Linked DNA regions of Dongshaea marina. The protein of the gene in region 3 interacts with the protein of the main gene of each other region in a pairwise test. Links are inferred from orthologs where the notes say so. Each region holds a gene or a part of one and is shown on either strand. Other genes may lie near its edges.

What was found. Proteins that work in one complex are often made in the same cells at the same time.
Region 1: the proteins of rho (region 3) and yhbY interact in binary tests that used the Escherichia coli proteins (3 or more experiments, as listed by UniProt). The link is inferred for Dongshaea marina from one-to-one orthologs.
Region 2: the proteins of rho (region 3) and hfq interact in binary tests that used the Escherichia coli proteins (3 or more experiments, as listed by UniProt). The link is inferred for Dongshaea marina from one-to-one orthologs.

The regions. Positions count from the first base shown.
Region 1 is NZ_CP028897.1:1,395,545-1,398,314, forward strand. Bases 30-2,770 are described here. They hold yhbY (ribosome assembly RNA-binding protein YhbY), read right to left. Parts: upstream 1,678-2,770; coding sequence 1,381-1,677; downstream 30-1,380. Other genes in these bases: DB847_RS06875 (hypothetical protein), read right to left, coding at 30-523; greA (transcription elongation factor GreA), read left to right, coding at 853-1,329; rlmE (23S rRNA (uridine(2552)-2'-O)-methyltransferase RlmE), read left to right, coding at 1,769-2,398; ftsH (ATP-dependent zinc metalloprotease FtsH), read left to right, coding at 2,451-2,770. Outside these bases: more of DB847_RS06875, read right to left, coding at 1-29.
Region 2 is NZ_CP028897.1:4,194,700-4,197,449, forward strand. What follows is about bases 30-2,750. They hold hfq (RNA chaperone Hfq), read right to left. Parts: upstream 1,681-2,750; coding sequence 1,378-1,680; downstream 30-1,377. Other genes in these bases: hflX (ribosome rescue GTPase HflX), read right to left, coding at 30-1,302; miaA (tRNA (adenosine(37)-N6)-dimethylallyltransferase MiaA), read right to left, coding at 1,760-2,656; mutL (DNA mismatch repair endonuclease MutL), read right to left, coding at 2,682-2,750. Outside these bases: more of hflX, read right to left, coding at 13-29. UniProt on the Escherichia coli protein: RNA chaperone that binds small regulatory RNA (sRNAs) and mRNAs to facilitate mRNA translational regulation in response to envelope stress, environmental stress and changes in metabolite concentrations.
Region 3 is NZ_CP028897.1:4,810,892-4,813,879, forward strand. Bases 6-2,964 are described here. They hold rho (transcription termination factor Rho), read left to right. Parts: upstream 6-831; coding sequence 832-2,097; downstream 2,098-2,964. Other genes in these bases: rhlB (ATP-dependent RNA helicase RhlB), read right to left, coding at 6-187; trxA (thioredoxin TrxA), read left to right, coding at 302-628; ubiK (ubiquinone biosynthesis accessory factor UbiK), read left to right, coding at 2,145-2,405. Outside these bases: more of rhlB, read right to left, coding at 1-5. UniProt on the Escherichia coli protein: Facilitates transcription termination by a mechanism that involves Rho binding to the nascent RNA, activation of Rho's RNA-dependent ATPase activity, and release of the mRNA from the DNA template.

The DNA of each region.
Region 1 (2,770 bases), 3.4 Mb from region 3 along the record:
ACTCCGAGAGGTGGAGCAGCCGGTCCAGGTAATCATGATCAGTAATTAGGCAGTGGCCCGACTCAAGAGACCATTCATGGGCAAGACGCATCGACAATAAGTTGGCCAGGCGTTTGGGAAGCAGGATCCCCTCGGGATGAATGGAAGCAAACCCTTTCTCAATGCAGAACTGTTGCAGAGGTTCCAGCCCGGGTTGCGAGGGCCACAGATAGTCATGATTGTCAGCTTGTTGCCAGCGAGCGATGAGTTCAGGGTTGCCAAATACCTTGTGACGACGAAACTGAGGGCTCAGCAGAGAGCTGAGCTGCTGGATCAATGGCTGACTGTATCTATTGAACTGCTCGGGTTCGGGAAGCTCTCCCAGGAGATCGGTATTTTGGGTGAGAGACTCGACTCTCTGACTGAGGGACAGGGGCTCAGTGGTACGTGAGGTAAAACTCAGTTTGTCCAGGTAGAGGAGGGCAAACTTGAGCCAGAGATCGTCGCGAACTTCGAGACCCGGATAATAGATAAAATGATTCATAAGTCGAGCTAGTGTCTTAGAGCGGCTTTTTGAGCTAAAGGTGGGAATATACTGGCTATTTGGTGTGGGAGCAACTGAGCATATTTTGGGTGACGGCTCTCTTATGTTCAACTGGTCCTGGATGGTTACTCGTAACGCTGAGGTATTGCTGATTCAGGAGTATCTCAGCAGGCCCTTTGAGGTAGAAATATGAACTGGCTGATGGATTAAAGGTGATCAATTTGTCATTTCATATTAAAATTACCCTATCAAGTGACAACCCCCTTTTGAGTGATACAAAGGGGGTTGCGCTTTTATTGTCAGCATTAAAAGTATGTGGATGTGTTGAAATGAACAGAATTCCGATGACAGTTCGTGGTGCAGAGAAGCTACGAGAGGAGCTGGAACACCTGAAATCGGTCAGGCGTCCAGAGATTATCCAGGCGATTGCTGAAGCTCGTGAGCACGGTGATCTGAAGGAGAATGCCGAATATCACGCCGCCCGTGAACAGCAGGGCTTCTGTGAGGGGCGGATCCAGGAGATCGAGGCGAAGCTCTCTTGTGCTCAGGTGATTGATGTCACCAAGCTTCCCAATCATGGCCGCGTCGTCTTTGGGACGACAGTGAAGGTGTATAAGACCGACACAGATCAGGAGCTGACCTATCAGATCGTCGGAGATGATGAATCCGATATCAAGCAGAACCGGATCTCGGTGAACTCGCCAATTGCGCGTGCCTTGGTTGGCAAAGAGGTCGATGATGTGGCTGTGGTGATGACACCTGCAGGTGAAGTCGAATACGAAGTGGTTGAGGTAGATTACATCTAACTGCAGCAGAAGATGCAATAAGGCCGGATTGAGATCCGGCCTTATTTGGTTTTAAGCCTTGGGAAGCTTGATCTTTTGCTCGTCGCTGGGACGATACATCACCAGAGTGTGGCCGATGACCTGCACCTTGGATGCGTTAGTTTCACGCAGGATCGCTTCGATGACCAGCTTTTTGGTTTCACGATCTTCGGTAGCAACCTTCACCTTGATCAGCTCATGGTGAGTGAGTGCTAACTCGATCTCGGCAATAACGCCTTCGGTCAGTCCGTGTTGACCCAGTAACACTACCGGCTTGAGGTGATGCGCAAGCCCCTTGAGGTGCTGTTTCTGTTTTGTAGTCAGAGAAATCATCAACTTTCTTGAAATTGTGGGTTGAAAAGAGAACATTCTACCCCCATCTGCCCTTTATTACACTAATCCTTGGGATTTATTAACCTCAATGGGAAAGAAAAAACAGTCAGCCAGCTCTAAGCGTTGGTTGAAAGAACATTTCGATGACCCCTTTGTGCGCCAGGCACAAAAGCAGGGGCTTCGCTCACGGGCTGCATTTAAGCTCGATGAGATCCAGCAAAAAGACACCCTGATAAAGCCCGGGATGACGGTGGTCGACCTTGGAGCCGCTCCGGGAGGCTGGTCCTTTTATGCCGCAGAACAGATCGGTGGCCAGGGGAAAGTGATCGCTTGCGATATCCTTCCTATGGATCCCATCGTGGGGGTGGATTTTCTTCAGGGAGATTTTCGTGAAGAATCTGTTCTCAATGCCCTGCTTGAGCGGGTTGGTGGTGATAAGGTCGATGTGATCCTTTCGGATATGGCCCCGAATATGAGTGGTAATCCCGGAGTCGATCAGCCAAAATCCATGTATCTCGTTGAATTAGCTCTTGAAATGTGCCGGGATGTTCTGGCGACCAAGGGCAGTTTTATCGTCAAAGTGTTTCAGGGGGATGGCTTTGATGCCTACCTCAAACAGGTTCGCGAACTCTTCAGTTCGGTGCGGATCCGCAAACCTGAATCCTCGCGGGCTCGTTCTCGTGAAGTCTACATTGTGGCTAGCGGTTTTAAACTGTAGTACCCTAATCCACGTTTAACTCAATTAATTGTATCCAGCGAGGTCTACGAATTTGAACGACATGGCGAAAAACCTAATTTTGTGGTTGGTAATCGCCGTTGTATTGATGTCGATCTTTCAGAGTTTTAGCCCAGGGAAGACATCGGGACAACAGCTAGATTACTCGACTTTCATTCATGATGTGAACAAGAACCAGATCCAGGAAGTTCATATCAATGGCCAGTCGATAAACGGTTTGAAGAAAAGCGGTGATCGCTTTACCACGACAGTGCCAATGCACGATCCACAGTTGCTGGATGATCTGTTGAACAATAATGTTCGTGTCGTTGGTGTGCCGCCAGCTGAGCCAAGCCTGCTGACATCGATCTTCAT
Region 2 (2,750 bases), 620 kb from region 3 along the record:
TACTTTATCAGGCTATTTGGGCACGATAAAGCGTTGTAAATGCTCACCTTCCAGCTTTAAGAGCCGCATCCAGTCTGTTCGCGCCAAACGAATATCCAGCAAGCTGTTTCCCTCATCATCAAATCGCTCGGATTCGATACAGTTATATTGATAGAGGAGCCCGCGTAATCGGGCCGCCGCAGGCGGAATCGACAGGGATTCATTGACCATGGTCTCCGCCAGCCGCTCGCTCAGAGCCTGCAGCAGGAGATCGCACCCCTCTCCCGTTTTGGCCGATAACCAAACCCGGGATGCATGGCCCTGTTCATCGCGCTCGATTCTCGGCAGGAAACCATCCAGGCAATCGATCTTGTTGTAGACCAGCAGCGCGGGGATCTCATCGGCGCCCAGGATATCCAGCACCGCGGTGACCTCATCCATGTTCTCCTGCATGTTGTCATCGGCACAATCGATGACATGCAGCAGCAGATCCGCCTCCCGGGTCTCCAGCAAGGTCGCACGGAACGCCGCTACCAGCTCGTGGGGCAGATGGCGGATGAAACCTACCGTATCTGCCATCACCACTTCCCCAACATCCTTGACCTCGATGCGCCGCAAGGTCGGATCCAGAGTCGCGAACAGCTGATCGGCTGCGTAGACATCGGATTGGGTGAGACGGTTAAACAGAGTCGACTTACCAGCATTGGTATAGCCCACCATAGAAGCGGTCGGAACCTCGTTACGCTGCCGGGAGCGCCGCCCCTGGGCCCTTCGCTTCTCAACCTTCTCCAGACGCTTAAGGATATAACGGATCCGCTCACGAATAAGACGCCGGTCGGTCTCAAGCTGGGTCTCTCCAGGCCCGCGCAGGCCGATTCCCCCCTTCTGTCTCTCAAGGTGAGTCCAGCCGCGAACCAGCCGCGAGGCAATATGCCGGAGCTGGGCCAGCTCCACCTGCAGCTTACCCTCATGGGTGCGGGCCCGCTGAGCAAAGATATCCAGAATCAGGCCGGTTCTATCCAGAACCCGGCACTGCAGGAGCTGCTCTAAGTTGCGCTCCTGAGCCGGAGTCAGGGCATGGTTGACGATCACCAGGTTGGCCCCCTGGGCCCGAACCTCTTGCGCGATCTCCTCGGCTTTACCGGAACCTACAAAATATTTGGGTTGAACACTCTTGCGACTGCTGGTCACTACAGCCAGAGTTTCGACACCCGCAGAGTCAGCCAGCAGCTTAAGCTCATCCAGATCTTCGCTTTCGCTCTCATCGGCAAAATAAACATGGACCAGGATCGCCTGCTCACCAACCTCATAACGGTCAAACAAGCCAATAACTCCTCAGAAAAACACAGAAAAGCCGGGCGGAATCAAGGCTGATCCACCCGGTACAGGCAGGAACGATTAAAGCTCGGAAGAGCCCTCGTCCTGTGATGGATAGTTGCTGTTACTACTGCTATTGCCGTGATTCCCAGCGGAAGATTGCTGCTGTTGATGATGGTGCACGGCACGAGCAGGTACAACGGTAGAGATCGCGTGCTTGTAAACCATCTGACTCACCGTGTTTTTGAGCAGGATCACGAACTGGTCAAAAGATTCAATCTGTCCCTGCAGCTTGATGCCATTAACCAGATAGATCGAAACAGGAATGCGCTCGCGCCTTAGTGCATTCAAAAATGGGTCTTGTAATGATTGCCCCTTAGCCATCTATCGTTTCCTTATAATTTGTAGTTGTAAAAAAAATAAAAAAATAACACTACTGCCTGACTATTATATATTGACAGGATTATTTCTCACCTACAACCGAGCAAATTTGCTCAATATTTGTAAGATCGCCGCTGCGCAGCCAGAAAACATCCTGCCACCCTCTGAGCCAGGTGATCTGGCGCTTGGCCAGTTGGCGGGTCGCGATGATCCCTCGCTCTATCATCTCATCATAGCTAAGCTTACCGGCAAGATAGTCCCACATCTGCCGGTAACCCACACAGCGGATCGAGGGGAGATCCACATGGAGATCGCCGCGCTGATACAAGGCTCGCACCTCCTGCTCAAAGCCCGCCTCAAGCATCAGCTGAAAACGTTTAGCAATCAACTGATGAAGCTCACTACGCTCCTCTGGGGCGATCGCAAACTGAAAGACCTTATAAGGCAAAGGCTCTCCCTTGACCTGGGTGAGCTCTGTCATGCTGCTACCACTGATCCTATATACCTCAAGGGCCCGGGAGAGCCGCTGGGGATCATTGGGGTGAATTCTTGCTGCCGACTCAGGATCCACCTTTGCAAGCAGCTGATGCATCTTCTCCCAGCCCAGCTCGGCAGCCTCTTTCTCTATCTGCTCGCGGATCTCGGGCACCGAAGAAGGCAGCGGTGATAATCCCTCCAGTAACGCCTTGAAGTAGAGCATGGTACCGCCCACCAGCAGCGGGATCCGCCCCCTGGCGGTTATTTCAGCCATCTCTCTTAAGGCATCTTCACGAAACTGCGCAGCCGAATAGCTCTCACAGGGATCTAAAAGGTCCAGCAAGCGATGAGGCGCCCGGGCAAGCTCCTCGGCATCTGGCTTGGCGCTGCCGATATCCATCCCTTTGTAGATAAGCGCCGAATCGACGCTGATGATGTCACAGGGAAGATGCTGACATAGCTCAATCGCCAGGGCTGTTTTTCCAGAAGCGGTCGGCCCCATCAAAAAAATCGCCGGTGGTAAGGGATCACTCACCCTCAAACTCCTCAATAAAAGATTGCATAGATACAGGTTTAGCCAGGCTCGGATCCTGATG
Region 3 (2,988 bases):
ATGCGATCGTTTTACCAGTGCCTGTCTGGGCTTGGCCTGCGATATCCTTTCCCTCGACCAGCAATGGGAGTGTCATCGCCTGAATTGGCGTGCAATTATGAAACCCCTTTGCCTCCAGAGCCGTTACAATCTCTGGCTCGAGGCCCATTTGGTCGAATTTTTCTTCGGTTAGATGTGTCTTTTTCATGGTCAAAGCATATCAGGTTAAGCTTGCAATAAGAAACAGGATCATTTGAAATATGGCCATTATTGTCTTTGCTGAGCAACTTCGGCAAGGAAGGCTTACGAATTGGAGTTAATGATGAGTGACAAGATTGTCCATCTATCAGACAGCAGCTTTGAGGCTGACGTGATCAAGGCAGATTGCCCCATCTTGGTTGACTTCTGGGCCGAATGGTGTGGTCCATGCAAGATGATCGCACCGATCTTGGACGAGATCGCTGAAGAGTATGATGGCAAGTTGAAGATCGGTAAATTGAACATCGACGAGAACCCGGAAACCCCGCCTAAGTTCGGGATCCGCGGAATTCCAACACTGTTGCTGTTCAAAAACGGGGAAATTGCCGACACCAAGGTTGGTGCATTAACGAAATCACAGCTGTCCGAGTTCCTGGACAAGAATCTGTAAGTGAAAATCGGGTCCGAAGCACATTTTTCAGTAGAGTGACTTCGGGCTTTGCATCTTTTGTAGACGGACTCGCGGTTTAGTGATAGCCTTCCGGCTGTACAGAGTTCGAACCGAATGTGCCTATCATCCAAGCGGCACCCGGATATCGGTACCATTCCAACTAATCCTTAAGAATTCCAGAAGAACTTTAAGAACCCACCACTATGAACCTCACACAACTTAAGAACACTCCAGTGTCAGAGCTGATCAAGCTCGGCGAAACCATGGGACTGGAGAATCTGGCTCGGGCACGCAAACAGGACATCATCTTTTCCATCCTCAAGGCTCATGCCAAAAGTGGTGAAGACATCTTTGGTAACGGCGTTCTCGAAATTCTGCAAGACGGCTTCGGCTTTCTGCGTAGTGCCGATAGCTCCTACCTGGCCGGTCCGGATGACATCTATGTCTCTCCGAGCCAGATCCGTCGCTTCAACCTGCGCACCGGTGACACCATTGCCGGCAAAATTCGTCCGCCGAAAGAGGGCGAGCGCTACTTCGCACTGCTGAAGATCAGCGAAGTTAACTACGACAAACCGGAAAACTCCCGTAACAAGATCCTGTTTGAAAACCTCACTCCGCTGCACGCCAATGATCGCCTGCGGATGGAGCGTGGTAACGGCAGCACTGAAGATATCACCGCCCGGGTCCTGGATCTCTCCTCACCGATCGGTAAGGGACAACGTGGCCTGATCGTCGCACCGCCTAAGGCCGGTAAGACCATGTTGCTGCAGAACATTGCCCAGAGCATCGCCTATAACCATCCTGACTGTGAACTGATGGTTCTGCTGATCGACGAGCGTCCGGAAGAAGTCACCGAGATGCAACGTCTGGTTAAGGGTGAAGTGGTTGCCTCGACCTTTGATGAGCCGGCATCCCGTCACGTCCAGGTTGCTGAGATGGTGATCGAAAAGGCCAAGCGCCTGGTCGAGCACAAGAAAGATGTAGTGATCCTGCTGGACTCCATCACCCGCCTGGCGCGCGCCTACAACACGGTTGTACCTTCTTCAGGTAAGGTCCTGACCGGTGGTGTGGATGCCAACGCCCTGCACCGTCCCAAGCGCTTCTTCGGTGCAGCACGTAACGTTGAAGAGGGCGGCAGCCTGACCATCATTGCGACCGCTCTGATAGATACCGGCTCCAAGATGGATGAAGTGATCTACGAAGAGTTCAAGGGCACGGGTAATATGGAGCTGCACCTGTCGCGCAAGATCGCCGAGAAACGCGTTTATCCTGCGATCGATATCACTCGCTCCGGTACTCGCCGTGAAGAGCTGCTCACCACTCCGGACGAGCTGCAGAAGATGTGGATCCTGCGTAAGATTGTTCACCCCATGGGTGAAATCGACGCAATGGAGTTCCTCATCGACAAGCTGGCGATGACCAAGACCAATGACGAGTTCTTCGTGGCGATGAAGCGTCAGCAGAAGTAACATCTCTACCGGGAGAGAGCTTACTCTCTCCCCTTGATAAAGGCCAAGTGATGAATCCAAAGAAGCTGGAAGATATCGCAAAGCAGATCCATGAATCCCTGCCTCCCGGCATTAAGAACGTGGGAGAAGAGGTCGAGAAAAAGATCAAGGGGATCCTCCAGGCTCAACTGGGGAAACTGGATCTGGTCACCCGGGATGAGTTTGAAGTTCAGACCCGGGTTCTGCTGCGCACCCGAGAAAAGCTGATCGAGATGGAAAGCCGAATCGAGCAGCTGGAGCAAAAGCTGGAACAACAAGAGCGCGATTAAGCGCTTTTTTGTTCCTTCTATCCCTCGCCCCTAATAAAATCTCTTATAGAAGCACAGCAAGCATGCCAGCGCGGTTGCTGTTGTGGATTCCCAATAGCCACATGCTCCGGCTCCACCTGAAGCCCGCCTATAAACTCCCGTGCCACAGCTCGAGGATTGTTACTAGCAAGCGCATGTCGCACAGTACGTTGTGCTTCCCAACCACCAGGTTCCTGGCTCGCACTCATGATTGAATCCACTGCGCAAGCAGCCTGCAGAGGCAAACGGTGATTGCGAACTAAAGCCGCGAGCTCTGGTTGAATCCTTCCACATATATCCCTTATCTTAATACCATCAAGACTTAATTGAATAGCATGATGTGTAACTTTACTAACGGCGGCATGCTGGTCCGCTTCAGCTTTCGTTTGAAACGTCATTATCTCTGCGTGAGCGCGAGCTAGCTGATTGACTGGGCAAACCTGGCGACCCTCAATATTTACACCTGTATTAGACCTTGGCTCTGGATATTCAAGGCCATGGGCTGCAACATGAGTAGGTGAATTAGATTGGCTAACAAAACTCATATTTCCCTCCAAGTATTTAT